DNA from 4 places in the Aminipila sp. genome. Region 4 is predicted to be linked to each of the others. Evidence: riboswitches for the same ligand, from Rfam matches in the RefSeq annotation. Region 4 holds a riboswitch; each other region holds the start of a gene.

Region 1 (7,985 bases), on a different contig from region 4:
ATAAAATCCTGATATTTCATTCCCGATATTTTTTCAATAACCAATGCAAGTATTGCAAAATTAGTATCATTATCTATTTCAACTCTATAACCTGGATGAAACAAAAGTTTATCATTCTTTTTTATTAATTCATATACATCTTTATCATAAAAAGTTGCTCCATTTTTAGACCATAAGCTTTCATATTTAGGCAGCCCTGAAGAATTTTGAAGTAAATTTCGTATCGTGACATTTTTCGCATATTCTGGGAAATCAGTGAGTACTTTATTGACGGGCCAGTCTAATTCAATAAGACCTCTTTCTTTTAGTATTAGTATCCCCATACTTGTAAATGGTTTAGTTATACAGCCCAGTCGGTAGTTAGTTGCTGGTGTAGCTTTTTCTTCAGTCTCAACATTTCTTAAACCATATGATTTTTCAACAATTATTTCACCATCTTTTGCTACCAATACACTGATTGAAGGATTTCCTGGATTATTGCATGAACTATACAACTCATCTGCAATTTCTTCTGGGCTCTTTTGATTAGATGCTCCTCCATAGACCAAAGCTGCACTAATACCCACGCAAGTAAGTATTAGCAATATTTTCATGAATTTCTGCATAATGTCCCCCTTTAAAAACACCTATTATTAAAAAGTATTTTCATTTACGAGTAAATACAATGTTACCAGTATTACATTAAACTTTATTTAATACTATAATTATACTTTAATTTATAACCTTTAGGGGTTATTGTCCTCTTCTCTTTTTCGACATTGGCTGACATTATACATCATTTTTTATTACTTGTTTTAAACATTTAAAATCGCATCTTAATCGATTTTTTCCAATTATTGTCCCGATTATCTTGAAATTTTGCCTATTATACCTTATGCTAAACTTAATTATAAAAAATCTAAAGCAAAGTGATACTAAAAATAAATTGTGAGGTAAAATATGATTTGTCCGATTTGTGGAAAAGAAATGTCTAAAGGTGGAATAATCCTTAGTGGAAAACAAATGTGCGGGGAATTTACATGGTATCCGCAAAATGAGTTTGATAAAAAAGGGCTAAAAGCCTGGGACAGAGGTAATGGAAAAAACATAGATGCTGCGGATATGAGCTTATTAGGTGACGAAAAATTTAATGATGCGTATTTCTGTGAAACCTGTAATAAGGTTGTAGGTATATTTGCTATTCATAAATAGTGTTGCGAATTATTCAGTTGCTTTCTTTTTTTACCTCGTTGCCACTAACTAATATTGCATCGTTATTGCTAATGGGAGATAAGTTCAATGTGGAAGAATAGGTATCCATTATTTTTTGCGTCCTTTTCTTAAATAGTAGATTGGTGAAATGTGGTACAGTATAAAACTCTACCAAACCTAAAGCGTCAAAGTTTTCTAAACTCGGTGCTTTTTTTATGCTATCCATTCCTTTTATGTATTCAATATTCGATGATGTAATCACAGCTCCGGCAGATTCTCCTATATAAAGTTTTCCGGAATTAACTTCATCAATAATCACTTTATCTGTGCCAGTTCTTTTCAATTCCTGCAGCAAAAAAAAGGTGTTTCCTCCTGTCACATAGATGAAATCATTATTTTTGATTTTGGAAATTATTTCAGCAGTTGTAGCCGTTGATATTTCCAGTTCATCAACAATTAAACCCATTTTTTCAAGTGCTTTTTTACCTGTGGTCACATTGAATGCAAATTTTTCTACTATGCTTGCGGTAGGTATAAAGGTTACTGTTTTGCCGCTCAAGTCCTTGTGAAAATTTACAAATATGTCGGCTACATCCTTAAAAGATGATACTAAAAATAGCTTTTTCATGAATTCTGTCCCTTTCTTTATTAAAACATCATGCCGTTTATAACCTGCTCTATTAAAAGCAGTGCCCCTTTTATTCCTATATGTGTTTTAGGGATTACATCTATATAACCCATGGTTGGTAAAGAGATTTCTATGCCGCTAAAACTCAGTTCTCTAAGTTTTAACTTTGCTATGGTATTAGCATTAGCAAATACCAGTTCACTATTGGTCTCTAAAATGTTGTTTTGAAGTGATTCCTCCATACTGTGAATCTTTAGAAATTCTCTCAACTTTATCTCCATATTTCCGGAATCACACTGAGCATTTAATATAGATATGCTTTCTGCCACCATGCCAAAATACTCTACAAGGAAAGTTACATAGCTATAACACTCCGACCAATTTCCTTCCACTGCAAAGGGCACACCTTTTGGAAGACCGGTTAATGAATTTAATCTGGATAAATATATATATGCCCGGGCTCTTGCTTTTTCACTTTCCTCCAAAAACTTTTCCATACCCTTATAATCCGTTTCTAAAAATCTGCAAATATCTTTCATGAAACTCTCAACCGCTTTAAATCCCACGGGCATCCCCTGGCACAGGTAACAAGGTGTTCCAAATTCCTGCTTTAGATACTCTGCTATATTTAGTCCGTACTCTGCATTTATAACAATATTTAAATCTGCACTTCCTACTTTCTTTATACTTTCCATGGTTAAGTCACAGGATAAAACTGCATTTACTTGAATACCGCACATATTTAATAGACGTTTCAATTCTTGTATGTCTCCCTCAAAGTGTTTATGTATGATGGAGATTCCAATAAGATTCACAATTTTTTTATGGCTCTTACCCGGCTTTTCTTTGCCTGTTTCTTGCTTTATCCACCCTCTTTCCAAGAGCTGGGTGAACAATTGTATTAATGAATATTCAAACCCCTCACATACTGTCTTTGAATAGCCAGGTGTCTGGATAAATACGCAGGGAATATTTTCACACAGTTCTTCTGCTATTCCCTTCAGATCATCACCAATTAAAGATGCTCCCGGTGAATTAACTATGCAGATTATATCAAACTCCATATTGTTCTTAAAAAAAGTTAAGGCTTCTACAATTTTATCTTTGCTTCCATACACGTAATCTCTTTTATCCAGATAGGTACACGGGACTCTGAGTTGCCCGAAATACCACTTTTCAGGATAGTTTAAGGGATCTAGTTCTAACTGCTTTGTATTTTGATTATCTGAAGTTGCAGAATGATAGAACTTGCACCCTGTCGGTCCATTGATTAAAACGATAGCTTTAGAAATTCCTTCTAGTCCAAAAACAATGCCTGAGAAACTATCTGGTGTAATATTTTTTAAATAATCGTTCATCTTTTTTCCATTCTCCCTGTAAATCTAATTTTATTAAAGATGCCCATCTTTCTACCATGCTGCACCCTGAAAAGAAACCTGCATCCGGGCACATAGGTATGGTATCGGTTATGCAGTTTTTATATGCTTTACCGGACTCATAATTAGACAATAAAATATCCGGTTCATATTTTTCTATATCGCTCTCCCGGTTTTCCTTGTCATAATTTTCTTCTATGACAAAACTAGGATTCAATTGAGTCCTAAATCCCTCATCCTGTGAAAAGTTGAGTATACATACTTTTACAATTATAATTCCTGCATCAATGGCCGCCGTCAGTATCCAGTCAAGACTATGATTATATGTAATAATCATAAGTCTTTTGCCTTTTAACGTATCTTTAATAGTTTTCATTCTTTCCTTATAAACGATTGTATTTTCTTCAACTATTTTCGCCGCTATGTCCCATTCTCCCATTACTGTACTTATTTCTTTAAGCCACTCTGCAGTTTCAGCAAATCCCACAGGAAATTGCTTGTCAAAAAATTTACAGCCATATGTTTCTTTAAAGAATTTTTCCAGAATCATACCAGTATAGTCTTTATATGCAAGTAGATTCAATTCAGCCCTACAGAAATTTTTCAGTTTGTCAAATGTTGTATTACAAAGAAACCTACAGTTTACTTTTACATTCATTTGCTTTAAATATTCTTCAATAACTTGAAAATTACTTTCTGTATTTTTTGCAACAACCTTTTCAAATACAATGTTTACTATTTTTTTCTCCGGTTTAATGTTTCTATCTATGATCTGAGTTGCCAGTTCAGTATAGCATAAGAGCATGCCTTGTAAATAATCTCCTGACAAATTTCCATCAGATTTTACCGTAAGTATTGGCGTATCTTTATCTGCTAAATCTTTTACTTGATCAATGTCATCCCCTATAATCCCCGCTGGGCATGAGCTGATAATTATGATAGCCTTAGGTTTTTCTTTTTTTATATCTTTGATCTTTTCAATAAGTTTTTCCATACCCCCAAAAATCATATCGGTCTCGTTCATTTCTGTGCATTGAAAATTAGGTGATATGGAAACAGGCATCAATGATCCCCGTTCAAAAAGTCTACGTCGGCCTGAGGAACTAATACTTTGATAGGACAAATAGGCACAGTTCTTAGGAGCATGTGCCAATATTACGGCGTCCTGGATATGGATGCTCATAGTCATAGCCCCATTAAATGCACAGCCATGCAGAGGCTCATTTCTTATAACATTCTTTGACAAATACCGGTTTAATGATGTAGCCTCATCTACGGCAGAATGTTTTTCTTTTTGCCCTCTTATACGCTGTTGTTTTAGGGGTTCTTCCATTTCCTCTGAATTACATTTACTGAACTGGTTTCTGTCGTCCCCTTTTACAGTCTGGTAAATAACGGATTCCAGTTCATCATCTGTAAGCGGGTTTGCTTTATACATTGGAACACCCTCTATTATATTTCTGCTTAAAGACTTAAAGATTTCATCAATCTTCTTTTCTTCATGATTAATATCCGCCCCTTCATTTACAACCATTTTACGAGAAATAAGTTCTGCAACCGTAATATTTTCTCTTTCCGCCTCTGCAAAGACATTGCTTCTTGGAATTTTAGCACAAATTGGCAGGCCAACTGCTGCTGCAAAGGCATGAACTTTTCTGTCTTCATCTTCAATATTACGGGAGTTGTATAACAGTCCCGCAACTCTGGGCTTTCCACTGTCATAATTCTTTATGCCCCTTAGGATATTATTGGCTGCATACATAGCCATATATTCCCCTGAGGTCACTAAAAATATAGTGTCTGCATACTCTCTTCTAATGGGGACAGCAAACCCCCCGCATACGACATCACCCAAAACATCGTACAGAACTATTTCATAGTCCTTCTTTACCTGAAACTGCTCCAAAAGTTCAAATGATGTAATAATTCCTCTTCCTGCACATCCAACTCCCGGCTCAGGTCCTCCTGCTTCCACGCATCCTATAGAACCATATCCCTCAAACAATATGTCTTCTCTTTTATAATCTAACGCTCCTGTTATTTTGATATAGTCTAAAATGGTTGTTATCCTTCTCCCATTTAGCAAAAGTCTGGTTGAATCATGCTTTGGATCACACCCAATTTGTAATACTCTCTTGCCTGAGTCAGCAAGTGCCGCTGATATATTTGCACTGAGAGTAGATTTCCCTATACCACCCTTTCCATAAATTGCTATTTCAGTTTTCATTGTTACCTCCATACTTGCTAAAGACTTATTGGTTTTGGGTTTTGGGTTTTGCTATAAGCAATCTATAAAATATCTATTCTTACATATCTGCCGTCAAAAATCGGAACACCTGGATTAAATTCAACAGGTTTCCTAAAAAGTGGTCCATCACATACAAACGTATGGTATTCTCCGTTCTCACCGCATGCATCCACACCCTCAGACTTTAGCTTTAAAACCAGTTCTCTAGTCAACTGTTTTCCTATGTATTTTGCATCCATTTTTTCTGTATCTACAACGGTGATGTACGTTATAAATCCACTGTCTATAAAGTCATAAACCACCTGTTCTCTTGATTTCTTCCAAAGAGGAAGCAGTGGCTTCAAATCTGCATTTTTACATCGATCTGTGTTCCATGCTAGATGATCTTCTATATCTATATCTCCAAATACACAGATTTCTGCACCTTTAGCTCTTTCCTCTTTTAACACTCTTTCAAAGTTCATTTCATAATCTTTCCCTGACGTTATTATTAACCTTATGGGAATTTGTAATGAATCCGAAAGCCTGTCTATCATATTTTGGCCAATGCCATGAAACCACGTTCTATCCTTGTCCTCATTATATGTCATAATTAAACTTTGAGGTTCAAACCCCATGTCAATTGCTTTATATATAGCTAACGTGCTGTCTTTGCCACTACTATATGCCGCCGTAAATTTTGTATTTTTTTTCAATTCCACTCGCCTCCATTATGATAAATTTTCGTTATAAAGCTCCAAACAATCCTGCTCGTTAACACACAAAAACTGTAACATTACTGTTACAGCCGTTTTTCTGCAATTATTAATTTTTGTGAACACTGTGGATACACCATCCTGTTCAAGTCTTCTGAATGACCCGTCGAAAACTTTAGAAATTTATGCAGGTCTTCTGGCTCATGGGTCATCATTCCCTTCAACCTTCCCAAGCTAATAGCTCAGTGGTTTGTCATTTATGAGGATTAAAGCCTCACAAATACAATCTGATGGAACTCTTCATATACAGCGGCGGGGACCGCGCAGGACTTTTACCTGCTTCCCTCTTAGTCTGCCATATAATAAAAATAACCAACTTTTATCCAGGACAGAACATAAATTTACTATTTAATTGTAATCTTTATGCTATCATTTTCCCCATTAACTGTCAATATAAACTGTCTATAGGTAAAAAGTGTATATACTATAAACTATGTAGTCGAAAACGCAATTTGCCCATTTACAGTTGGACGAGAAACTGGTTATTTACTGGTTATAAATCAACTCTGCACTTCCATAGGGCATAGACTTTTCAAAATACAAGGCAATCTTTGAATCTTTGGATACGTGAATCTTTGTATCCCATAATCCTTCTTCCGTTTCCATAATTTGCTCCCCGATTAGCTCTAAAGAATCCGGAAACCAAATTTCATCTATATAACTGTCCCCAAAAGCCCACTCTCCAATTTCCTTCACCCCTTCTTTTATGATAATGGTATCAGCCACAGTAAAAGCAAATGCTCCCTGGTCTATTTTCTCAACAGTACCTGGTACAATCACTTTTTTTAAATTGACACCATGGTCAAAATCCCATGATAGCGCAGATTCATATATTTCAGTAACACCTTCAGGAATCGTAATTTCAGTTTCATTCCCTACGTAAGCATAGAGAATGCTGTCTTTGATACAGAAACCATTCTCATCTTCAAAAGTGCGATAATACTGTTCTGTAGCATTTAAAGTTTGGGGAGTTGATTGGACGTCCCGTGCAAACAGAAGGATTACTAAAATTGCTAAGACTGCTATAAGCAAAGACCTTTTAATCATGCGATATATTCCCCCAAAGTGAAAGATTTGGACTACACAGGCAAAAGGTCAGGGACAAAGCCACTAAGACCGCTGTAGAGCCACAAATAATAAATAAAACCGTAGTACAATAAGATAATTTTATCAGCTTTAATAAAAATTTTCTATAATTAAGTCAAAATATATATTAAAAATCAATTATGCTCCAGTTGTTGTACACTTGTTGTCAAACCAAAATTTTAGCTCCCAATTCCAAAAACTAAAAAACCCTGAATCCGTTAGAATTCAGGGATGTTATCATGGTTGCGGAGTCAGGACTTGAACCTGAGGCCTCCGGGTTATGAGCCAATTGCTTGTACTTTTCACTTAATAGCATACCAGCGCACTTTTGCTCACTTTTCAACGTTTCCGCCGCTTTTCGTTTCCTTTTGATGCATTTTAATACTATCAAAACCGTAGCTTATTTGTCAATAGAATCCATAAAATAAGCTACCAAATAAGCCACGTTTATTGATGTAATAGTCGATATGTTGCTGGACCCTTATCGCCTTTCCTTCTTACACTGCAATCTCATAAGCCCGTTTATTTATTTCCATCATAAACATTTTACTAATCGTTTTATTTATATGCTTTGCAATAATTACAAATATTGTTTAATTGCTAATTGTCTGTTCTAAAATGAGATAATATTGTACACTTGCTTTAAAATCTTGAATATTAAAATCTTAGTTTTCCTCTCCATTTCTACTTTTATTTCATCA
Region 2 (7,985 bases), on a different contig from region 4:
GGATTGAGAGTTCTTGCATTTGCTTGGAAAGAAATGAATGGTGAAAATCTTGAAATGCAAGACGAGTATAACTTAATTTTGCTTGGTATTATTTCAATGATGGATCCACCCCGTGAAGACTCGGCACAGGCTGTTGCAGATTGTATTCAGGCGGGCATCAAACCAGTCATGATTACAGGTGACCATAAAATTACGGCAGCAGCAATTGCTCGTCAAATTGGTATTCTTTCAAAAGATGATCAGGTCATTGAAGGGGCAGATATAGAGGATTTAAGTGATGAAGAGTTAGAAGCACTGGTACCTCATGTTGCAGTATATGCCCGTGTTTCTCCAGAACATAAAATAAGAATTGTTTCTGCATGGCAGGCATTAGGTAATGTTGTTGCCATGACCGGGGATGGGGTAAATGATGCGCCAGCTTTGAAAAAAGCCGATGTAGGTGTGGCTATGGGAATTACCGGAACGGAAGTGTCCAAGGATGCGGCAAGTATGGTATTAACTGATGACCGGTTTGCAACGATTGTAAAGGCAATCAACAATGGCAGAAGTATTTACGGTAATATAAAAAATGCTGTGAAATTTCTTCTATCTGGTAATACAGCGGGTATTATTGCTGTTCTGTATGCTTCTTTATCGGGGTTACCGGCACCATTTGCACCGGTACATCTATTATTTATAAATTTATTAACGGATAGTCTTCCGGCTATAGCAATTGGTGTTGAACCTGCACACGGTGAATTGATGAAAGACAAGCCGCGTGATGTATCAAAACCTATAATGGACCGAAGATTTGCAATTGAAGTTTTACTACAAGGTATTGTGATAGCCATAGTGACCATGACAGCCTATCATATTGGCACCGAAGCAGCTGGACATGAAACTGGGATGACCATGGCTTTTGCAACTCTAAGTTTAGCCCGCTTAGTGCATGGTTTCAACTGCCGCACTGATGCACCGCTAAGCCTTAAAACATTCTTTATGAATAAGTTTAGTTTCATGGCTTTCTTTGCTGGTACACTCCTGTTATCAGCTGTACTGGTACTAGAGCCGTTGCATAAATTATTCGAAGTGGCAGATTTGACAGGGAATCAAATGGCAATTATTGGAATACTAGCATTTGTTCCTCTGGTAGTAGTACAAGCTGTAAAAAGAATTATTAAAAGATAGAGCTGGGTCAAAATAATTGTGTCCGTATGCAGAATTTAGGTGGCGCTGAAATTTAACAGCGGACAATGTGGCTTCATATAATAGAATAAGCTGAATGACTGTGCTTATTTTATTATTTAAAAATTTGGAGGCATATTTATGAATGACTTTTTATATGGTTTGACAGGATGCATTGTTACGCCATTTGAGCCTATATATAGTGAAGCCAGACAAGGCTTTAACAGAGCAATACAGCAATATCCCTTAATTATAGTATATTGTAAGAATAAACGGGATGTATCAAATGCAGTGATTTGGTCGAGGAAACATTGTGTACGGATTCGCATACGTAGTGGAGGTCATAATTACGAAGGATATTCAAATGGAGATTGTACTTTAGTTATTGATATAAGCGAAATGAACCATATGAGGATTGATGAATGTAAAAAAAAGTTATATGTTGAGAGTGGGGTAACCAACAAGCAGGTATATGGATATGTATCCTCAAAGAAATATCCTTTTCCAGGTGGCACCTGCCCATCCGTTGGAGTAAGCGGATATTCTCTGGGTGGAGGCTGGGGACTTTCCTGCCGCTATCTTGGGCTGGGTTGTGATAGCTTGGAGAAAATAGAAATGGTAAATTATGAAGGGGCAATTATTGAAGCAGACCGCATAAATAATTCCGATCTTTTTTGGGCTTGCCGTGGGGCAGGTGGCGGAAACTTTGGTGTCATTGTATCGATGACCTTCAAACTTCCTCCACGAGTTAATAAAGTTACCCTTATCGAAATAGATTATCAAAATGTCACTTCAGAAGAGCAAGAAGAATTTCTTCATATTTGGCAGAAATGGCTTAGAACTGCCGATAATAGAATTACGTTGATTTCCAGAATCTATAACTCTGTCAGTGATGGCTTGGCTATGCTGGTAAGAGGGATATTCTATGGTGAACCGAAAGATGCAAAGCGAATGATGGCTGATTTCCTTGCACTTGAAGGGGCAGAATACAATATTGAGTATGTTACTTTTCTGGAAGCGGTTACCATTATTGGTAGTGTATATCCTTCCTCAGAAAAATTTCAATCCGTAAGCCGTTTTGTTCTAAGATACTTTAATTGTAATGAAATATCAGAAATTGTAGGATTAATCAAAGCGCGCCCTCAAGGGTCTGTATTTGCTGGTATTTCAATGTATGCACTTGGGGGTAGAGTTGCAGAGGTCGGAAGAGATGATACAGCTTTTTTCTATCGCAAGGCACATTTTATCATTTGGCTGGAGTCTATATGGGAAGAACGTAAATATGCAAGTAAAAACAGGAAGTGGATCAGTAATCAATTTCCATATCTTGAAGCAGTCACTACAGGCTCATACGTGAACTTTCCTTATGGAAAGCTTCCAAATTATTTAGAAGAATACTATGGGAATCATGTAAATGAATTAACACAAATAAAAAGAAAATATGATCCGTTAAATGTTTTTACATTTCCACAAGGTATTAAAGCAAGTTGCCATAACCGTTCAAAATCACCTATATCAAACTTATTAATGAAGGATGATGAAGGTATGATAAACCAACCAGATGGTATGAGCCATAGAGGATTCCGATATGTATCAAAGAAGGAAAGATAATATCAAATGGATTTGTAAAAATGGGGTACTGAAACTACTTGTATATTTGCAGTCATAAGCAGTCGCTACGCTGTTGACACTAACCCTATTTAATGGTAACCTATAAGTAGATATAAATTGGAAAATAATTTAATAAATCATTTTATGTTCTGTTTTAATTTGTTTAACTTATAAATTAGGATGGCTAAGAGGGAAGCAGGTGAGAGACCTGCGCGGTCCCGCCGCTGTAAACGAGGAATTTTTCTAAAATACCACTGAGAGAATCTTGGGAAGGTTAGAAAAGTGATGATACGTGAGCCAGAAGACCTGCATAAAATGAATAAAGTAGTATTCCGCGGGAAATCGGCTATACTGATTTAATATGTACATATTTAGATGTGATACATGGTTTTTTTATTTGCAGCAAAAACGGACTGTAGTATTTTTTTACTACAGTTTTTTTGTGCTCAAAATATAGTTGTGTGGCTGGTGCTTTACTTTTTCGGGAGAATACGGGTTTTATCTAATCTAAAAAATATAACGCATTATGCGATGATATAGATAAGAATAATAGAAGGAGAAGAGGAAGCAATGTTTTTTGAAATGAATAAAGTAAAAAAAGCGCTAGTGATTATATTAACCATTGCCATAATTTTTACAGGTTTTTGTATACCAGAAGCCGGTAACATAAATGTGTATGCAGATGAAGTCACAACGGGCAGCTCTGGTAACACTAGTGAACCTTCAGCAGGTGACGGGAGTAATGAAAACCCTTATGTCATAAAGACTGCCGATGAGCTGGCATGGTTTGCAGAGGAGGCCAATAAAAATCTGAAACTATGTGCCGTTCTGGGTGCTGATATTAATATGGGTGGGGAAAGCCGCCCTTGGACACCAATTGGTACAGGCGTTGATAGTCAAAAGCCCTATACTGGAGCCTTTGATGGGAAGGGTCACACTGTTAGCGGCATCTATATCAATTATGAAGGAAAATACCTTGGCTTTTTTGGAAACCTGGGTTCTGGAGGTATTGTAAAAAATCTCACAGTAAAAGGGAAAATTACCACCAATGCTGACAGAGCTACATACAGCGGAGGAGTTGTTGGATGTGCCAATGGTGGCAGTCAGATTGTGAATTGTGCCAATTATGCTGCTGTGAGTGCAAAGGACGGAACAACTGTAGGCGGGCTTGTAGGCGGCACAGAGGGTAATGCCAATAACAAGGTTAAGATATTAGGCTCTCTCAATGTAGGATCTGTGTCAGGAAAAATGATGGCAGGTGGTATCATTGGAAACGCTAAATTTGCTGATGTCAGTTACTGTTATAATAGTGGAAATATTAGTGCTTCAGGTTCTCATGTGGGAGGACTTTTAGGTTACATAGCTAAAATCTATCCTTCCAGCTTGCATAATAGTTACAATGTTGGAAGTGTTAAAGGAAGCAGTAATGTGGGTGCACTGGCTGGATATCCAGATGGTATCTCTACTAAAGTTAGTGATTGCTACTGGTTGGAGGGTTCAGCAGAAAAAGGCTTTGGAGGTACAGCTTCAATTTCAGGTACTAATGAAGTTAAGACTGCTGCAGACATGAAAACGGCAGACTTTGTTATGTTGATTAATGGGGCAAATTCTCCACAGGAATCTAAGTTCATAGCGGTTGAAGGAGAATATCCTGTTCATCAGTGGCAGCAGCCAGCCATGAGTGACGAGGATGCAGTGGCAGCAGCAGTGGACGCTTTGACTATGGATACTTCAAATCCAGTAAAGATTAATCTCACCCTTCCATCCACTGGAATCAATGGTACAGCCATTTCATGGAAGTCAGGAAATGAAGCAATTATTTCCCATGATGGTGTTATTAATCCTCCTGATGCAGATACAAAAGTTACTCTGACGGCTACCGTATCTAAGAATGGAATAGAGAAAATAAAAGATTTTGTTTTTACAGTAGCAGCCGGAAGTGACAGCCAGGATAAAGAAACTGTAGATAAAGCTATTCAGATTTTATCTAATAACATGATTCCAAAGAATGGTACAGATACAAATTTTATTACTTTTATAAATAGTACTTTGGAAAAGAAGAACATTACAGGGGTTAATGTAAAACTAATAAATCCGGGTACACCTGCAAGAGCGGATGTGGGAAGTATAGGGGCAAATGGAGAACTTACATATTTTTATCAGGACCCGTCAACACTGGGTTACAGTACAGCCTTCGTTTTTATTAATGACATTAAGCTGACTCTCTCTAAAGGGAATGTCAGTAAAGAGATTACAGTAAAAGCACGACTGGATTGGGATGAAGGTCAAGTGAAAGATTGGCTGAATAAAGCGGTGCTGTATACAATTGATTGGGAAAGTATAAAGCAGAATAATTCAGATCAACAAGCTGTTACGGATTCATTAAGCTTACCCGTGCGTAAACGTGATACAAAAAACAATTTGCTTGCAAATCTCACGTGGAGCAGCAGTGATACCGGTGTAGTACAAATTGCCAAAGGAGAGCTTGGTAGTGACAATCCGATTGTGGCAACAGTCAAGCATCAGGCAGAGGATAGGGAAGTTGTTCTTACGGTTTCTGCTGAGAGTACAAAAGCACTAGGCATCACTGGCACAAAAACCATTATACTGAAAGTGAAGGGGGATGGTAAATCTCTATCTGAACAGGGAAAAATGCAGGCAATGCTGGATAAACATTATACTGAAGGGTGCCTGACTCTGGTTTCTACAGGCAAAAAAATCATAGGTCCGGTCAGTAGTGATGTGATGATACTAAAGCATTCTAGAGACTGGTTTGATGCCGAATCGGGACTGGAGTTTGATTCAAAGATTACAGATCCTAACTCTGAGAGCAGTACACGGCGAAATTATGATTTTACTGCTACCATTTCCGATTCAAAATATGCTGATTCAGGATATCCTAGAATCAATGTATACCGCCCGCTGCCAGGCCAAAGCCCAGCAACGGTCAACGTAACAGTAAGTATGACTAAAGTCAGTGACAAAAGTATCAGCGCCAGTAAAAAACTTACTTTCCAGATTGCCCCATGGGAGCAGAAGGAACTGGACAAAGCCATTGCGGATGCAACAGAACTGATGGGTAAGGCAAAAGACGATTATGCCACAGCCCTATTGAATGGTACGAAGAATACGGCAGATAATATAACCGAAAATCTTGCTCCATTCCGTAATGTTACATTAAAGGATGGCAAGCCAGTATTCAGTAACAATATTAGTACTTCTGCAATTGGTCTGATTGCCGATGAATACCCGGGGTACGATCCAATGATGGTGTACAGCGGAGGATATCGTACCTTTAAATCCAGTCAGGAAAATACGATTTCCAATGAAATGCTTCAGCTGATTGGGAAGGTACCAGAAGACAAGCAGATAACCATAACTGCATGGCTTACACACTCAGAGCTTGGGAAATATTGGGCAAAATATGGAGCTGCAAAAAATGCCGCTTCAGAAGATCAAGAAGCCTACAAAGCTTTCAAGGATTTTTATAAAAATGAGGTAAGTGCTACTTATACGGTAAAAGGTACAGGCGGGGAACCAGATCCTTACGGTACCAGTGCGGATATCAATTTTGCTTTTTCTTATGATGGAAATTTTGAGGTGCAGCCAGTTCCAATGAAAGTAGAGGCAGGTTATGCAGCCAAGTTTGGTATAGGAAGTCCATCAACGAACCCTACCGTTTTAGATGCGGCAGTTATGGCTCATAAGCAAAAGTATGGGGATGCATTTACATCCGATTCAGCTCAAAACTATATGGATGGGGTTTTGACCAAGCTTTTTCAACATGATGTAACAAATACCTTTTTTGGTCATTACATCAATGGTGTATATAGTGCAGACTATGCTAATTCAGCGAAACTAAAAGACAATGATGTGGTACATGTCTTTTGTTACAAAGATAATAATGGAGATCCTGTAGCTAATTTTTACAAGGATGGCAACTTCGTTTCTGATATAATTACAACGGACGGTTCTCTGACTTTGAATTTAATGAAGGCAAAGGGATATAAAGAAACAAAAGCAACCCCTGCTGATGATGTACAGGTAGGTGTGATGGACAAAGATGGCAAGTTGTCTGGTGATAATATTGTGGCTATGGTAAAAAGCGATGTTGACGGCAGCTTTACTCTTAAATTTATAGAAAATGGAACTTTCTTTATCATGTCTGACCACACTTGTGATGGCAAAGATATGCAACCTGCATGGTGTAAAGTCACGGTGTCTGGTGCAATGACGGAAGCAGAGATGCGTGAGTTGGTGGAACAGGATAAGAATGTTCTGGCGATAGATGGTCTAAATACGGATGGGACAACCTCTTCAGAAATTCTAGGGTTAGCTTCTCAGGGAGCAAGTGGAAAAACCCTGATTAAATGGGAGTCAGATACTTCTTCCGTTATAACAAATAAGGGACAAATTATCAGAGATTCACAGAATCACACGGTTAAGCTAAGGGCAGTTATATCCTGTGGTAGTGTGAGCGAAAGCAAAGACTTTACTGTAAACGTTTCTGCACTGACAAATGATGAAGCTGAGAAAAGTCTGAACGAAGCAAAAGCAAAGCTGACAACTGAGGCACTTGCTCCAGTTGAATATGATGGACTTGATCTGGAAAGCAAGATGTATCTGATTAATTCAAATGAACTGGATACAATTCTGATTACAAAAGCCGTAGCCATTATAGACAACCCGGAGATTAAAGTAACTCTTGAAAGCTCTTCCAACAGTGCTGTTGATGCTGACGGCAAAATCACATATGGTAATACTGAAGTAACCGGACAGGCTGTATTTAAATTAACTGTTGGAAATCAAACGCAGAATCATACGGTTGATGTAAAAGTTCCAGCTCACATGAAGAATAAAAAAGAATATATGGAGGAGGTTGCGAAAGGTTTAACTTTTGAAAAGATAAAGGGAGAAAATGATACAAAAGACGATATTAAATGGGCGCTTTTACTTCCAAATGAACTGGATATGGATGAAAAATATAACGAGACAGAAATTATCGCAGAGTGGGTATCAGATCATCCAGAAATCATTAAAATTCCAAGTGAAAGCATTGTAGATCAGAACGATCTAAACGCAGTTTATAAGGCAGAAATCATAAGACCTACTGTAAAAACAACTGTAAAGTTAACGCCTATGTTCTCTTATTATACGGAAGAAAAATCAAAGAGGGGCATATTGCCTCCTGGACCTATGCCTGAAAACAT
Region 3 (7,985 bases), on a different contig from region 4:
TTCCCTTGCAAAGTTTGCCCTCTGCCTAAAATACCGCCAACCCACCAGCCTTTAATTTTTACCTTTCCATTATTTTGACAACCTGTAAGAGTAACATCCTTAGCTTGACCTAAAATTCCTCCTGAAGGGTAATTTTGAAAGTTTTCATTTGACCATCCTCCATCAATCTTTCCGGCATTTTTGCAATTTAAAAAGCTTCCTTCTTCAGCAGAACCAGCAATCCCCCCTGTTCCTCCCTTATGAATTAAATTTTTCTTTGCCTCTGAGGCAGAGGTAATGTTACCGTCATTACTGCAATCCGTAAAATTACTCTTTTCTACATAACCTACAAGACCTCCAGTATGAGTTTCATTTTTTTGAGCATCTGTAATTGAATTTAAAGTCATGATACTTACTGCATTACTGCAATTTGAAAATTTGCTCTCTTCTGCACAGCCTGCAAGGCCTCCTGCATATAAGTTTTTTTCTGATGTATTTCCCTCTATACTACCTTTTTCAGTCTTTACATTTTGAATAGTTGCCTTTTTGATATATCCAAAAAGCCCGATATATTCCAAGCTTGAAGTTTCGATTTTTAAGTTAGTTATTTTCTTGTCGCCCCCATCAAACACTCCGCCAAAAGGGTTTGCCGCCGTGCCTATAGGTATCCATTCTTCATTTTGCAAATTAATTTCTTTGGTCACGCTTATGCTTTTTCCTTCAAAGCTAGTTCCACTGTTGACCAATTCCCCCAATTTTTTTAATCCCTCTGTATCTTCAATAAAATATTCTTTTGATTTTGAGTTTGCATCATAATTCTTTATATTGACCGGTCCGCCTAATACCTCCTCAAGAACTTCCATAATTGGCTCAACAACTTTATCCTCAAGCAGTTCATTCAAGGTATCCTTTGATTCGGTTGGTTCAGTCTCAGTATTTATACTGCTGTCTGTTGTATTTTTATCTTCCCCAACAGCACTCCCTGTTGTTACTGTTGTATCAATACTGCTACTTGTTGTGTCTGTATTTTCTTTTAAACCCTCCTCAGCAGTAGATTCTTCTTTTTTCTCACTGTCAACTTTGCTCTCATTATTTTTGGTAATACTCCCATCCTTAGTGTCTGTTTCGGAGTTTGTACCTTCATTTATACCTTCTTTTTCACTTTTACTTTCATTAATCTCTATAGAAGGATTCGTCTCTTTTTCTTCATTTAATTGAATTTTTTCCGTCTCACCTGCCTGCACTGTGATATCGCTTTCTGCATAGCTCCATACTGCCGGCATCACTTGTCCCAAAAGCAAAGCCATACACAGCACTAAACTCAAAAGAAAGTTTCTCTTTCTATGCTTCATTGTTTTTACCATCCTCTACTTAAAATAAGGATGTGTCCGTCACCTTAGGCGGGGGGGCACATCCTTCTCTGATTTTGTACAGTTGCTCAGATTATCCTATCTATCAATCCTTATTGTACAACATAGAAATGATCATAATCATTTCCAAAAGTCAGCACACCTCCGCTGGAAGCCATACCCTGCAATGCATAGGTATCTCCCGGTGTCTGCCATACTTTTGTTCCATTGCTTCCATTGAAACAATAGCCTGCTCCAGTCCCAGAATTTGTATTAAAATACAGGTAATCTACTCCACCGTTTGTATATACCAATACAGAACTTTGTACTGGTCCTGGTGTTGCTACGGTAGAAACTTCATGGTTTCCTGTTTTGGCTACCTTCTGAACACCTCCAGCACTAAATCCACTGTAGTATCCTACATAGATATTATCTCCTACTACCGTTGGGGTAGAAGTAGAAGTTCCTGCTAGCTGAGCTTTCCAGTCTAAGGTTGGTGTTCCTGCTCCAGGAGTAAAGCTCCATAAATAACCACCCTGGCTGGTAAAGTAAAGATGTCCGTCTACCAAAGAAATGGTGCTGCGCACATTCCCTGATTCTACTCCACCTATAGTGGATAAATTAATAACGCTTCCTTCTGAATTATTATCAAAATTATTACCTACTGGACGAGCATATAGATAGCCTTTATCTCCACCAAAGTAAACATACGATCCATCTACAACAGCACCAGCCCAATAAAAACCACCGTTACCTGGATTAAATTCTTTTAACTCTTCATTATCCATGTCATACTGATAATATGTTCCTGCATTTCCTGACCATGTTCCAAAATACAGATAAGCCCCATTCTTTACTATAGGAGTATTGATCTGTGCATTGTTTGGCACGGCTAAAGACCATTCTGTAGTAGGTTCTCCGTCAATATTTGTTACTTTTGTAATAGAACTGTTCTGTTCATACAACTGGCAATATTCAATCTCCACTGTATTGCTGTCATTTCCTGAAATTTCATAGGTAAATTCCAGCGTATTATTTATCCCAGTATTTACAGCGGATTCTGCCGTAGATTGGAAATTATCATTCAGATAGTAATGTCCATCGATTAGGCTAGAAGCGTTTAATGTCTTACTTCCTACTATAGTACCGTTAAGCTTAGCAGTAATAATCATATTTACATTGCTTCCGTTGATTTTTACTCCAGTGGCAGAACGATGAGTCTCACCACTAGTTAAATTAGTATTTGTCTGAGTCAAAGTAACAGTTTGGTTACCTGAAACAACAACCTTACCATTTTCCAAATTTGTTCCTGCAGAAGATACAGACCAATCTGTGATTGCTCCTCCAGTCAATGTCAGCTCATCGTTATTTGCTTTCTGATTAAATCCGGATGCCCCCACATAGATGCATCGGTTTTCAGTATCCAGGTAAGGAGAAGATAGTTGGAATCCTGAACTTTGGGTAATCTGCTTTTCCCATACTACCTGTGGAGTAGATGCCGTACAGTCAATTTTAGCTAGTCTGCCGCCCCCCTTATCATTTGCAACTTTATATCCGTCATAAAGTATATAAGCAAAGGTATTTCCATTTCTGGTTTCCATAACAGCTGCTGAATCCACACCATCCCAACCGGATCCATTTTTCGGCAGATCAATACGTGTGACATTTGGACTTCCGTTGGTTGGTGCTGCATTGATAATCCCGTTGTGAATATCATTTCCCTGATAGGTTGGCCAGTCTGCAGCATAGGCAGTCAGCCCCATGCTCATGACCATAGCTATAATCATAAGCACCGCTAATGGTTTTCTTAACTTTAATTTCATCATTTCTTTTGGTCCTCCTTTAATTTAAGATGATAAGATAAATATCCATACAGCAAAATTGCCGTACTTCTTTTTTTTATGACAATCACCCCCTTTGCTTTATATAAACAAAATTTGCTTTCTAATTAAACACAAAAAAAGACCGTGGCGAAATATGCCACAGTCCGTTTTCACTGTTTTTCTTTAATGTATTCTAAAAAATGTTTTTAAAAATACTATCCCCTGGTCATTTACCTCGTAACCGGTTTTGAATCTCATCCATGCAGGTCTTCTGACTTACGTATCTACATTCTTGTCCTCCTTCCCAAAAGTTTTATTTGCTTCCAGTGGTCGTTTTTCATCTTGCAAATGAATGGTCAAGAACTCCTCGTTTACAGCGGCGGGTCCGTGCCGGACTTTCACCGGCTTCCCTCTTAGCTGTCGGCTTCCGCCGGCAGACATAGATTTTTATTTAATTTTTACTTTATTGCTTTTGTCGAATTTTGTATTATAATGTCGAAACTTCATAAATATATACAAATTGGAAATATTTATGTTATTTTCAACTATCATATCACTTTAATTCTCATATTTCAACATTTTTCTTAAAATAAAAAAATATACAATTAGTCTAAAATTTTACTACAATTTAATGTACAATATAGATGTATGGATGGGGGTGATTTCTATGAAGGATATAGAGAATAAAATTAAAGATGCATATAAAGAATCTAAACATATTTATGACGATGTTTTGACTGCAAATAGTTTCTGGTCAAAAGCCTATAATAAATTGGCTTGGGGTATGAAAGATGAGGATTACGTACCAACACTGCTTTCTTTTATTCCAAATGACTTCAATGGTAAAATGCTTGATGTACCAGTAGGAACAGCAGTATTTACTTCAAGTAAATATAAAACGATTAAAAACGCTGATATTACTGCATTAGACTATTCTACCGATATGCTCTCGCAGGCAGAAAAACGTTTCAAAGACTTGAAAATCAACAATATTAAATGTGTACAAGGGGATGTGTCCAATCTGCCTTTTGAAACAGGTAGTTTTGATTTGGTTCTTTCCATGAATGGATTTCATGCATTTCCTAACAAGGAAACTGCATTTAAAGAAACTGCAAGAGTTCTTAAAAAAGACGGTATATTTTGTGGTTGTTTTTACATTAGCGGAGAACGTAAAACAACAGATTTTATAGTAACTAAAGTCCTAATGCCCAAAGGATGGTTTACACCACCATTTTATACTAAAGATGAAGTACCCAAAATACTTGATAAATTATACACAAAAATGGAGATTTATATTATGAAATCTATCGTGTATTTTAGATGTATCAAATAAAGGTATACAATAAAAGGAGGAAACGATTTCCTCCTTTTAATATTGATTAACACTGTATTCGATTTATAAATACAAGTGCAATCCTATCTTAAATTAAATTTATCTACCAGACTCTTCAACATCTGTGCCTGTGCATTTAATTCTTCACTGGTTGCCGCACTTTCCTCCGCTGTTGCAGAATTAGTTTGAACTACAAATGAGATTTGATCAACACCCTGGGTTACCTGGCTTATTGCATCAGCCTGTTCAACAGATGCCGCAGTTATTTTCTGTAATTGCTCTGTTACGCCACTAGACTTTTCCACAATTACTTCTAGTGATTTAGCTGTAGCATCCGCAATTCCCGTACCATATTTAACTGCGGAAACAGCACTTTCAATTAAAGTTGTTGTATTCTTAGCTGCCTCTGCCGACTTTTGTGCTAAATTACGTACTTCATCTGCAACAACAGCAAATCCTTTTCCAGCTTGTCCGGCACGAGCAGCTTCTACGGCTGCATTTAGTGCCAATATATTTGTTTGGAAAGCAATATCTTCTATGGTATTTATAATTTTACCGATTTCCCCAGAGGTTTCTGATATTTCAGTCATAGCCTGGGTCATCTTCAGCATGTGCTGATTACCATTTTGAACTTCCTCGCTTGTTTCATTTGAAAGCTGATTTGCAACTTTTGAAATGTCTGCATTAGTAGTTACCTTATCAGAAATCTCCATTATAGTTGCTGACAACTCCTCAATGCTGCTTGCTTGCTCCATAGTTCCCTGTGAAAGAGCCTGTGCTCCAGATGACATTTGATCTGCACCTACAGAAACTTGTTCTGCCGCCTGATTAATCTGTTCTAAAGTCTCATTTAAATCATCTGACACCTTTTCTAATGACTGCTGTAGTTCTGCAAAATCCCCAGGGTATGTTATCATTGCTTTCATAGTCAAATCACCATTTGCAATTCCTGTAAGCTGTCTGGCTAAATCTACAATTATATCATTTAAATCCTTAACGATTTTTCCCGTTGCTTCTGCCAGTATACCTGTTTCATCCTTAGTTGTTATCTCAGGTACCTCTGTTTTAAGGTCTCCCTCAGCCAATTGTTTTAATCGATCTACGCAAATTTTAATTGGATTTGAAATCTTATTTGCTACCTTAATAGCAATAATTGCGGCTATTACCATAGACACCACCAATAAAATGCCAGTAGCTATTAGGGATCGCATCGTTGCTGACATAAAGTCTTTTAGTGGAGCTGAAATGCCTATGGTCCATCCTTCCCTGCTTTCTACTGGCTCATAAGCAAGAATTCTTTTATCTCCATTAATTTTATATGTATCAAAACCACCTTTTCCTGATTTCATCTTCGCATGTAAATCCGCCTGTTCTTTAAGGCTGGAATCCGTCTTTGCCATTTTTTCTATGTTTTCATTATTTTTAATGGTATCTAAATCAACGTCAGCTATTGTATCACCTTCTGCATCTATCATATATGCCTCTGAATGTTTACTAATATTAATTGATGCCATTATATCATTCAAGAATGTTTCTTTTGGAATAAAATAAACAACCCCTACTACTTTGGTCCCTGGGATTCCAGATTCCCAAAGGGGTGCCGCTATAACTATAGTAAGCTCTCCAGTTGTTTTACTTATAAGCGGTGTGGAAATAAATGCTTTACCATCCATACCCATTTGAAAGTATTCTCTATCACTATAATCTTTGCCATCAAAGATACTTTTTCCAGTTGCATCTAAAATATTTCCTCTTTGAAATCCATAAGTTTTAGCCTTTTGATCTATTAAATTTTCCTTGTCCGTAATTGGGGTTTCTGAATTTGCAAGCCTGGCAACACTTCCTGCCTCAATAGCTATATTCTGATACGAAACCAATTCTTTTGAAACACGATCTGATGCCAGTTTAGAGGATTCTAGCATAACCTGTTCCAGTAAACTAACTGTACTATTATAATTCAATAAAATAGAAGTTCCTCCTACTATAACCAGAGAAACTGAAACTAATAGTATAATTGCTGTAAGTATTTTCGATTTGATAGTATTCATGTCGGCTACCTCCACCATGCTAAAAACTAATTAATATTAGTCTACAATACCATAATGTGGGGATTCCTACAACATTTTTCGACATTATATTCTATATTATTTTAATATTTGATAAATAGGTTTTACTTATACAAAAATCTAGCTGCGCTCCTCCTATAAAAAAAACGGTATAGCCATATAGCTATACCGTAGTTCTTATATTTCCTAATTACCCATTAATTCTAGGCTGTGCGCTCTTCTTATCCTCTTTAATCAACTCTGAAAAAGAAGTTGCAAGACCAGCTATTCCCTGAATGTCTGAAGGAATAATAATTTTCGTTGCTTTTCCGTCTGCTGCTGCTACAAAAGCTTCTAAGCTCTTTATAGCAAGAACTTCCTTAGTTGGAGCGGAGTCAACAATCATTTTGATACCATCCGCTGTAGCCTTCTGCACCATAAGAATTGATTCTGATTCAGCTTCAGCTGCACGGATAACTGACTGCTTCTGAGCTTCTGCTTCAAGAATTACCGCTTCTTTATGACCTTCCGCAATAAGGATAGCTGAGTTCTTTTCACCCTCTGCACGAATAATAGCTTCTCTTCTTTCTCTTTCTGCTCTCATCTGCTTTTCCATGGCAACCTGAATATCTCTTGGAGGGGTAATGTTCTTTACCTCTACACGGTTAATTTTGATTCCCCATGCATCTGTAGCTTCATCAAGTACCACTCTTATTTTCCCATTTATATGTTCACGACTGGTAAGCGTACCATCCAGTTCAAGTTCACCAATAATATTTCTAAGTGTAGTAGCCGTTAAATTTTCAATTGCAGCCATTGGATTTTCAACACCATAAGCATAAAGTTTTGAATCTGTTATTTGAAAATATATAACGGTATCAATCTCCATAGTTACATTATCTTTTGTGATAACTGGCTGAGGTGGGAAATCAATAACGTGTTCCTTTAAGGACACTTTTCTTGAAATCTTATCAATAAGAGGTATTTTAAAATGAAGACCTACCTGCCAAGTAGCATTGTATGCACCCAATCTTTCCACAACATAGGCTTTAGCCTGAGGTACAACTCGAATATTAGTAACCAGTAAAAGAATAATAATTATTAATAATAATAATCCTCCAATATAACCAAACATAATTTTTTCCTCCCAAATTTAACCCTTTTATTTTTCAGCATTCTGCTCTGTTGCCGGTATGACTACAAGCTTTACGCCTTCAATGCTGCGAACTATTACCTTTAAATCCTTGTCCATTAGCAGTTCTCGATTTTCAGCAATAGCAGTCCATTCTTTACCTTCAATTTTCACTTGTCCTGTAGAAAATGGTTCAATAGTTTTTGTAACAAACCCAATTTCTCCAATTAAAGCATCCGAATTTGTCTTTTCAACTGCAACATTCAATTTTCTTTGTGCGATAGGTCTTGTAAAATACAATAAAACTATTGACACAATTAAAAA
Region 4 (7,985 bases):
ATAATATTGTATGTTTTCCCCTTTTCTATTTCATAAAGCCCTTTGCTGTTTGGCTTGAGAAATTTATCTCCATCTTTTACTTTTATCTGCATATTATCAGGAATTGAAATATTCAAAAATTTAGGCGGCTCTGCTCTCAGAACTTTAACAGTATATACCTGCGTATCCGTTTCTTCATTTTTCCAAGTTATCTCTCCATTTTTTACCTCACTTGTACCAGCAGTTCTAGTTCTGGTACTTTTTACAGTAATTAAAGTCTCTGGCCCTGTTAATTGAATAGGTCCGCTTGAATCTATTGACTTCTCATCCATCAATATGTCAACTTGACTATTACTGTTTAAGTGTTTATACGGCTTTTTACCCCAATCCTTAATTGACATAAGTTCTTTATCCTGTATTACATTTAATTTTATTTTTTCAGTAGAATATGGTACAGTACAAACATACTCTCTCTTTGTACATAAAAAGTTATACCCAAGCCCAATGTCATCTTTATCTGAGCCAGGAAATAATTTTCCATCTGTGTTTTTATAATCCAATGCATTATCTACCGGAGCTATCTGTAAATCAGCTAAGTAAGCCTTCCTTCCATAGTAATCATTTAGAATACTTTTCATAATGTTAGAAATACACATTCCACGGATTTCATATGTCTGTGTATAGCCATCATTTGGATTCTTAGGTGTAGATACTATCTCTGCATATCCAATATCATCTAGCGTAAATAATTTCTTTATATTTATTATTTCACCATTGTTTATCTCTATTGAAGATTTTGTCGGATTTTTTTCAGTCCAATATGTAGCCTTTATGTCAACACCAGAAGCATTTTTTGCATTGCATATAAAAGACAAATCCATCATTGTTGTGGTTGCTGCCATTGCCTGATTAATTATGATATTATGTCCTATTTGATGTGCAAATTGCTTCTTGCCCTTATCTGTAATCTCCAGTTCAGCATATTCCTGTTTTTTCTGTTCTTCCAGTTGATCATTATCCAGCACATCGAAAGAAATATCCGGCAATGTACATAAATATCCGTTAAAGCTTTCATCTGAGTCTTGCCCCATATAGACCGATACTTTGCTTGCTCTATTAGTCAGACTTTGATGACCTGTAATCTTGTCTCCAATCACCGATGTGTGGATTTTACCATTAGATAAATTTATTTTTCCTTCTTCATCGGTTGTCAGGCGAATCTCGTTGTCTGTTCGCAGTGTATATTGTACATGTTCACTTTCCACCTGATTTCCATCCCAATTATATTGAACCCAATCTTCATTTGGATATCCCGGATTATAAACCGCTCCTAATTTTGGGAAAGGAGATTCCAAACCAGTGAACTTAATGGATATAGGGCTCCCGACTACCACAGGCTTTAGTGGATTATCTGCATTTTGGATGTTTACACCTATCCCACTTGCTTTAATAACGTAATACTCAACAGAATTTCCCGCTGAAATTTCTACTATATTTCTCCCCTTGTACAAATCAACCATATATGAACCGTTTTCATCTGGTTTGTATTCAGTCCATCCACTATCCCAATTTTCAGAGAGAGGTCTTTGAACACGAACAGAAATATGGGAAGCTGCACTAGGTTTAAATGTATATGTTGCATGGTCTTCCTTTTCCTGCCCGTTTTGACTTTCCAAGTAATAAATAGTATCAAATTCGTTTAACATAATACCTGACTCAATATGTTCAGATTGATCCGGATCAACATTCACAATAAAAATACCCATGTTTTCCTGCCAGATAGGATCATAAACAAGCCCCTGCCAGTCCACTGCATCATAAGAAATTTCTATAACGCTGACTCCTTTTTTTATCCCACGAATAATGCCATCATCAGACACCTCTACGGAGTCTCCCTGCTTCACTTTAAAATGAAACTTGGGATCTATATAATAATTACCTGTAATAGAATTGACTGCCTGCCATGATCTGGAGGCAAAGATATCAAAGTGATCTCCAACTTTCATCGTTAAATATTTGCTGTTTGGTCCATTAAGAGCGATATTGGCAGCATAATATTTTTGTGATTCTGTCTTAATCTGTATCTTATTGTCGTCTTGCAATTCCGTTACTTTTAAAGGATTTTCGAGATAATCTTTAACATTAAAATACTCACCTTTTGTAATTTTTCCGGATTGGCTGACCTCATAATGAAGATAAGTTAAGGGTGCATCACAGCTATATATATCATAGCTATCTGTTGTATTTTCAAAACTTACTGTTACTTCTTCCAATGGTCTGTACAGTCTTGTTCTATGATATAAATGCAATTCAGCTCCCGTTGGCACTTCAATTTTTATCTTTGCTTTTTCTCTTATAATAAATCCATCTAACTGTGTATCTGACAAATTTAATCCACCAAACATTTCTGGACTTTTATCAGGATATACATATAAATTTCCGGAACTTCCCCAATATGTTTCTTTATCCTCTGGAATAAATTTATAATTATATTTAACTTGGCTTCCATATGCGGGTAACAAAAATGGCACTCTTTTAACTGTTGGTTTTGATCCATCCGCATAAATTTTCCCTCTACTATACGCGTTACCTTTTTCATCACTAATTGTTACATCAAATTGTTGTTCTGTTTCAATAGGAAGAAGTACTTGCCTCAGTATAATTTCCTGATTATCACTTCCAACTTCAAAGGTTCCTCCACCCTGCTGGGTTGAGTATGTATATTCTCCTGCTGAAAGGCTATAAGAATTAGATAGATAACCTGCTTCATCTGTATTCGTACTATCAAATGAAACAGCATTTCCTTTACTATCTGTTACTTCAACCTCAATTCCAGCGGTTTTAATCGTAATATTTATACCATTGTCACCGGCAAACGACTCCGGTGCTGGTACTAAACTAAATACAATAAGGCATGATAATAAAACTGCTATTATTTTTTTTAGGAACTTGCTTCGAACATTGACATCACACATATCACTTTTTCCTTTTCTTCAAAAACATTAAGACATTGTTACTTTAAAAGTAACAATGTCTTCTTCATGCAAACAATTTTTAGAAATATGAGATTTAAACTAAATCATTTAAATTCTTAGTAAAATAGTTTTGTGCATCATCATAAGTGGTATATTTCCAAACTACTATATCTCCGTCCTGCAATTTAACTGCGTCACTGCTCATAAATGCAGATTCATCTAGTCTCAAATAGTCCTGTGCACCATCGAATCTATAAACCCTATAGTTCCAGCCATAATTACCTGTTGCTGTTGTTGTTTCTGTTCCCACTGTAATGGATGCAACATAATTGCTTCCCCATAGTGAATAATTAATTTCTCCAGTTGCCTTTACAGCAGCTAATGCGTCAAGCGGAGTAGCAAAGTTCTGTGATGAATGATTTACATCAACCATTCCACCTGGATAATTCATATCCTGAATCATAACAGTAACATCTGATGCATTGGCAGTTGCTGTAGAATCTACAATAACTGTAAAGTTTACAGAAGCCTTATTTCCAATCATATTTGTTCTGCTAGCTTCTACACTGCATGACCCAATTGTTGCCGTAGAAGGAACACTGATTACAGCATTACTGCACAGCACATTGCTTACACCAGATATAGTATGTGACTCAGCACCTACTGAATTAACTGTCGCAATACTAGTATTACTTGATTCCCAATTTACAGCTTTAGCCGTATTCTCATCATCAAAACTTGTTGGTGAGTATGAATTATTTGCAGGACAAGCATATAGTGTAACTGTTGATCCTGGGGCTACCTTCACGGTATACAAGCTTGAATCTGTTGTTAAATTCAAATCGTTGTTGCTAGCAAATGACACACTTGCCATAGCAAAAACCATTACCAATGCCAACGCTACGGCAAAGATTCTTTTGTTTAATAGTTTTTTCATTTTGTCCTCCTTTGAATCACGCCTTTCTGATTACCTTATTGTCCTCAGAAAAAATAATAAGTATTTATTTCAAACCTCTTTGAAGTTTAAAATCAAAATAAAAAGACTGTGGTATCTCTACCACAGTCCGTTTCTACTGTTTTTATTTCGCAGTGTTTGCCACACTGCATTAAACGCTTGCCATTTTGCCCTTGACACGTTTTCTTATCCATGCAGGTCTTCTGACTTGTGTATCTATATTCTTCTCAACCTTCCCAAATAAAACATATTCAGTGGTCATTTGTTTTCACAAATTTTGAAAAGAACTCCTCACTTACAGCGGCGGGTCCGTGCCGGACTTTAACCGGCTTCCCTTTTAACTGCCAACTTCCGTTAACAGACATGAATAACTATTAAATTATTTCCTATATCTATAATATAATACTTTTTTCTAGATTTCAAAGGCGTTTTAATGACTTATTTCTACAAATTTCGACAATGTGCAGAATTGCCTAACTCGATTTGAAACCTAATTGTACCATTATAAATAATTCTGCATTAAGACAGAAATCATTTTTGAACACTCTGCTCTTGTTGCATTTTCTTTTGGAGCAAAACTGTCTATAGTTTTCCCATTAATGACTCCTGCTTTCTGCAATTCTGTTACTGCTGATTCGGCATATCCCCCTATTTTGTTTTTGTCAGCAAATTTCACTTCTTTGTTTACTTCGCTGAGTTTCTTTTGTTCAATCTTAGTCATATATCTTGAAAGAATTACAGCCATATCCTGTCTTGTAATACTTTCATTGGGATTAAATGATACCGTACCATCATTGTTTGAATTTCCAGTTACTAACCCCAACTCAGCCGCCCAAGCTGCTGAGTTTGCAAACCAAACATCTTTTTTAACATCTTTAAATTTAGAATCTCCATATTTACTTAAATCAGCCCCTGATAGGTTGGCAAGTATTTGCACAAATTCAGCTCTCGTAACCTTATCATTTGGTGCAAATCCTGTATTATTTACGCCTTTCACCACATCTCTTGCTGCTAAGTATACAATCTGATCCTTTGCCCAATGCTTTGATATATCATCAAAAGAAATGTTTTTATAACCTACAGCATAATTAGAAAAATGATTGGTTGAAAAAGTCAGCGTTTTTGTCTTGGAATCATATTGGCAGTCTTTAATTGTTTCTAGATTTCCGTTGTCGTTTATATAATAAACAACAATGCCATTTACGTTTTCACTCTCTGATGCTGTATACGGTATTGAAACTTGTACATTATCTGCAAAATTAGAGATTTTCTTATCTCCCACAGTTAAATTAAAGTCAAAAATTGGTCTGTCGCCTACTTTCTCTTTAATCTTACTCTTACTTTCTTCTGAAATATTTCCTTCTTTAGCAATATCTACTTTTCTTACGGACAGCTTTACATCCCCATTGATGTTCTTAGACATAAGCTCCAAATTCTGTTTATCAAAAACAATATCCGCAAGAGGTGTCTGCACAGTTAGAATATCAACCTTCTTATTTAGTTCCACCATAGAGTCTTTAGGCAGTTTTGTTTCTACCTCTTTTGCCTTATCATCTGCCTTTACCACTATCTTCACTTCTTTTTTAGCTGTAGCACCTGATTTTTCTGAGGCTTTTACAACAGCCTCTATGACATCACTAATATCCTTTGCCTTTACTTCTGCTGATGCTTTTCCATCTTTATCGGTGGCTGCTTGTACTTCAGTTTTTCCTGTGGCCTTTTCTTTTTCCACAAATTCAGCTATAGCTGACTTACCTCCAGCAGCTTTTACTGCTTCAGGATCTTTTGTCCAATCGTTAGTATAATACCAGACAAGTTTATCTCCATCATTTAATTTACATTCTTTAAGTCCTATAGTGGGAGCTGATCCATTAACCGTGTAAAGCCATCCTGAATTCCGACCATTTGTAAATTCTGCTAAAGTCGTTCCTGATGGATTTGTAATAGATGATACATAGCCGCGTTTTGCTCCAATATAGGTAAATCCTTTTTCATCTAAAACCTTTGTAAATGCATGATATACTGTTGCATCTGATTTAAGATTAACCGTTGTTTGGGGAATCCAAGTCCCTGAATCAGCCTTCAATGTCAATGTTACTTTTATTTCTTTTTCTGACACTGGTTCTGTTGGGCTTACTTCTTTGCCCCCTGTACCATTAGCGTAGGCTTCCGTTTTCGTTACCTTTGAGAAATCGTATATATTGTATGGTTGCCCGCTTTCCATTACCTTTGATGCTGCAATCAATGCTAAAAACCCCTGTTGTGTTGCTAGTTCATTACTTTGATCTGATTCACCAAAGCGGAAACCATCATTTGTAGATAACTTATACGTTAATAAACCATCCATCAGACTCTTACCATTCTTTATAAATCTGCTATCTGTATCAGGATTAATACCAAGCTGTGCCAGTGCGATTATAACAGAAGCGTCACTATTGGCACTTCCATAACTACCATTGCCTCCTTGTTTTTCTGATAAAGTAAGAAGTATCTTATCTATTTCAGGTTTTACATCCTCTCGGTTGTAGTATGGAGCTAATCCTTGCAATACCATTGCTGGGGTATCTACTCCCCAAGTCCAGTCCGGAGTTTTTAGTTGATCAATCAAATATTCTATATATTTGGTCTTTAAGTCGTCAGAGTTATAGCTACCTTGATTTAATGATAAAAGAACATAAGGAGCTATTGTTGAATACCACCCCTGCTTTGCATCTTCCAGCTTAATATTTTTTAATTGACTGACTGCATCTATTTTAGTTTTGTTTACCGTCCATAATGCTGTAGGATCGTATCCAAAAGCACTCAACCCATTGATTGCATTTGCAAACTTATTTGCATTGACAGATGCTTTTTCATCAAGAGTTGTAATATCGTAAATAGTCTTGTTGATAAATGCCTGTTTAGCATCTGGGGATATCTCTTTTGTTATATCTAAAGAAGTATTTTTATAGGCACTTATTCCCACTGCTTGCCACCATGTTGCAGAGGATCCCCACCATTCAGAATTTTTATCTGCATAAACAGATGCAATCTTGTCTTTTATTTCTTTATTTTTGTCAACACCAGCTGTTACCTTTGCAAGGAAACGTTTTTCTGCTGTAGCTCCATTATAGTAAAGTGTCAGGACTATATCACCCGTTTGTTCCTTTAAAGTTCTTGTCACCTCACCATATGTTGATATCTTTTTGATTCCAGGATTTTCTGAAGACCATTTAACATCTATTACACGATATGCATCTTTAAATCCTTCTAACTTATTAACATAGTTCCAATTATACGGTACATTATTAAAATTATCTGTAAGTGCTAGTAGCTCAACTTTTTCTTTAGTTTTCATGTCCACTATATTGTCTAGGTTAAACAGTTTAATGCCATCATCTATTAAATTCTGCGCTGCTTTCTGCTCTTCCTCATTCACAGCTGGAACAATCAGATTAAACGTTTTTTCTCCATAAGCAGGGTTAGGCATCGGTCCTCCCGGAGCCATACCATAACTCCAGTATGCCCCAGGATTTATTTTTGCAGTAAGAGTCACCTTTGCATCCTGCTGCCCAAGCTTTGGCCTTGTCACCTTCGCCGTAAACTTACCGTTCACCGTGTAATCACCAATAGAAATAATATTGCTGTCACTGGACGTCCATTCTATTTCTGTATAATATCCTTTGCTATCCTCTTTAGGCAAATTTAAATCTGAAACAATTCCACTATTTGTTGTATTGAGATTTTTTATTAAGTCAAAAGTAATCCAATCTCCACTTAGTGCTTCTACCTTTGTGGCAGATTTAGCATTAACAGTAACATTTGCCTTATATTCTTTTGTAACCCCACCTAATTCTAAGCTAAAAACAACGTCTTTCTTTACTCTTTTTGAACCATATGTAATATCTCCGTTTTCCGTAATCTGTGTCTGATCTCCCGGTGTGCATATATCGGAGACTTTTATAGAAGTATTTATTTTAGCCAACTCCTCACGGACTAAAGATATAATATTTTTATCTTTTTTGTAGTCGCCATCCCATTCATTAGGTGTGATTTTACTTGGTAATTTTGTTACTGCCTCATTTAGTAAACTTTCA

Evidence for each region. A riboswitch is a leader RNA that binds a small molecule or an ion and turns the genes downstream of it on or off. The one in region 4 is predicted to bind cobalamin.
Region 1: it holds a riboswitch for cobalamin, as region 4 does, so the genes downstream of both, RTW14_RS15190 (diphthine--ammonia ligase) here and RTW14_RS10870 (hypothetical protein) in region 4, are expected to answer to the same signal.
Region 2: it holds a riboswitch for cobalamin, as region 4 does, so the genes downstream of both, RTW14_RS09340 (immunoglobulin-like domain-containing protein) here and RTW14_RS10870 (hypothetical protein) in region 4, are expected to answer to the same signal.
Region 3: it holds a riboswitch for cobalamin, as region 4 does, so the genes downstream of both, RTW14_RS07305 (hypothetical protein) here and RTW14_RS10870 (hypothetical protein) in region 4, are expected to answer to the same signal.

The regions. Positions count from the first base shown of each region.
Region 1 is NZ_DAMBYD010000011.1:97,665-105,649, forward strand. Features, by position in the region: gene RTW14_RS15165 (serine hydrolase domain-containing protein) at 1-605, opposite strand, end outside; gene RTW14_RS15170 (PF20097 family protein) at 940-1,191, shown strand; gene RTW14_RS15175 (peptidase E) at 1,205-1,819, opposite strand; gene RTW14_RS15180 (nitrogenase component 1) at 1,840-3,177, opposite strand; gene RTW14_RS15185 (nitrogenase component 1) at 3,143-5,422, opposite strand; gene RTW14_RS15190 (diphthine--ammonia ligase) at 5,485-6,138, opposite strand; cobalamin riboswitch at 6,308-6,521, opposite strand; gene RTW14_RS15195 (leucine-rich repeat domain-containing protein) at 6,685-7,245, opposite strand; gene RTW14_RS15200 (hypothetical protein) at 7,898-7,985, opposite strand, start outside.
Region 2 is NZ_DAMBYD010000006.1:31,624-39,608, reverse strand. Features, by position in the region: gene RTW14_RS09350 (cation-translocating P-type ATPase) at 1-1,167, shown strand, start outside; gene RTW14_RS09345 (FAD-binding oxidoreductase) at 1,306-2,775, shown strand; cobalamin riboswitch at 2,903-3,103, shown strand; gene RTW14_RS09340 (immunoglobulin-like domain-containing protein) at 3,346-7,985, shown strand, end outside.
Region 3 is NZ_DAMBYD010000004.1:266,524-274,508, reverse strand. Features, by position in the region: gene RTW14_RS07310 (InlB B-repeat-containing protein) at 1-1,331, opposite strand, end outside; gene RTW14_RS07305 (hypothetical protein) at 1,442-3,154, opposite strand; cobalamin riboswitch at 3,396-3,609, opposite strand; gene RTW14_RS07300 (class I SAM-dependent methyltransferase) at 3,819-4,484, shown strand; gene RTW14_RS07295 (methyl-accepting chemotaxis protein) at 4,568-6,532, opposite strand; gene RTW14_RS07290 (SPFH domain-containing protein) at 6,741-7,664, opposite strand; gene RTW14_RS07285 (NfeD family protein) at 7,692-7,985, opposite strand, start outside.
Region 4 is NZ_DAMBYD010000007.1:46,018-54,002, forward strand. Features, by position in the region: gene RTW14_RS10865 (S-layer homology domain-containing protein) at 1-2,954, opposite strand, end outside; gene RTW14_RS10870 (hypothetical protein) at 3,049-3,891, opposite strand; cobalamin riboswitch at 4,086-4,291, opposite strand; gene RTW14_RS10875 (immunoglobulin-like domain-containing protein) at 4,412-7,985, opposite strand, start outside.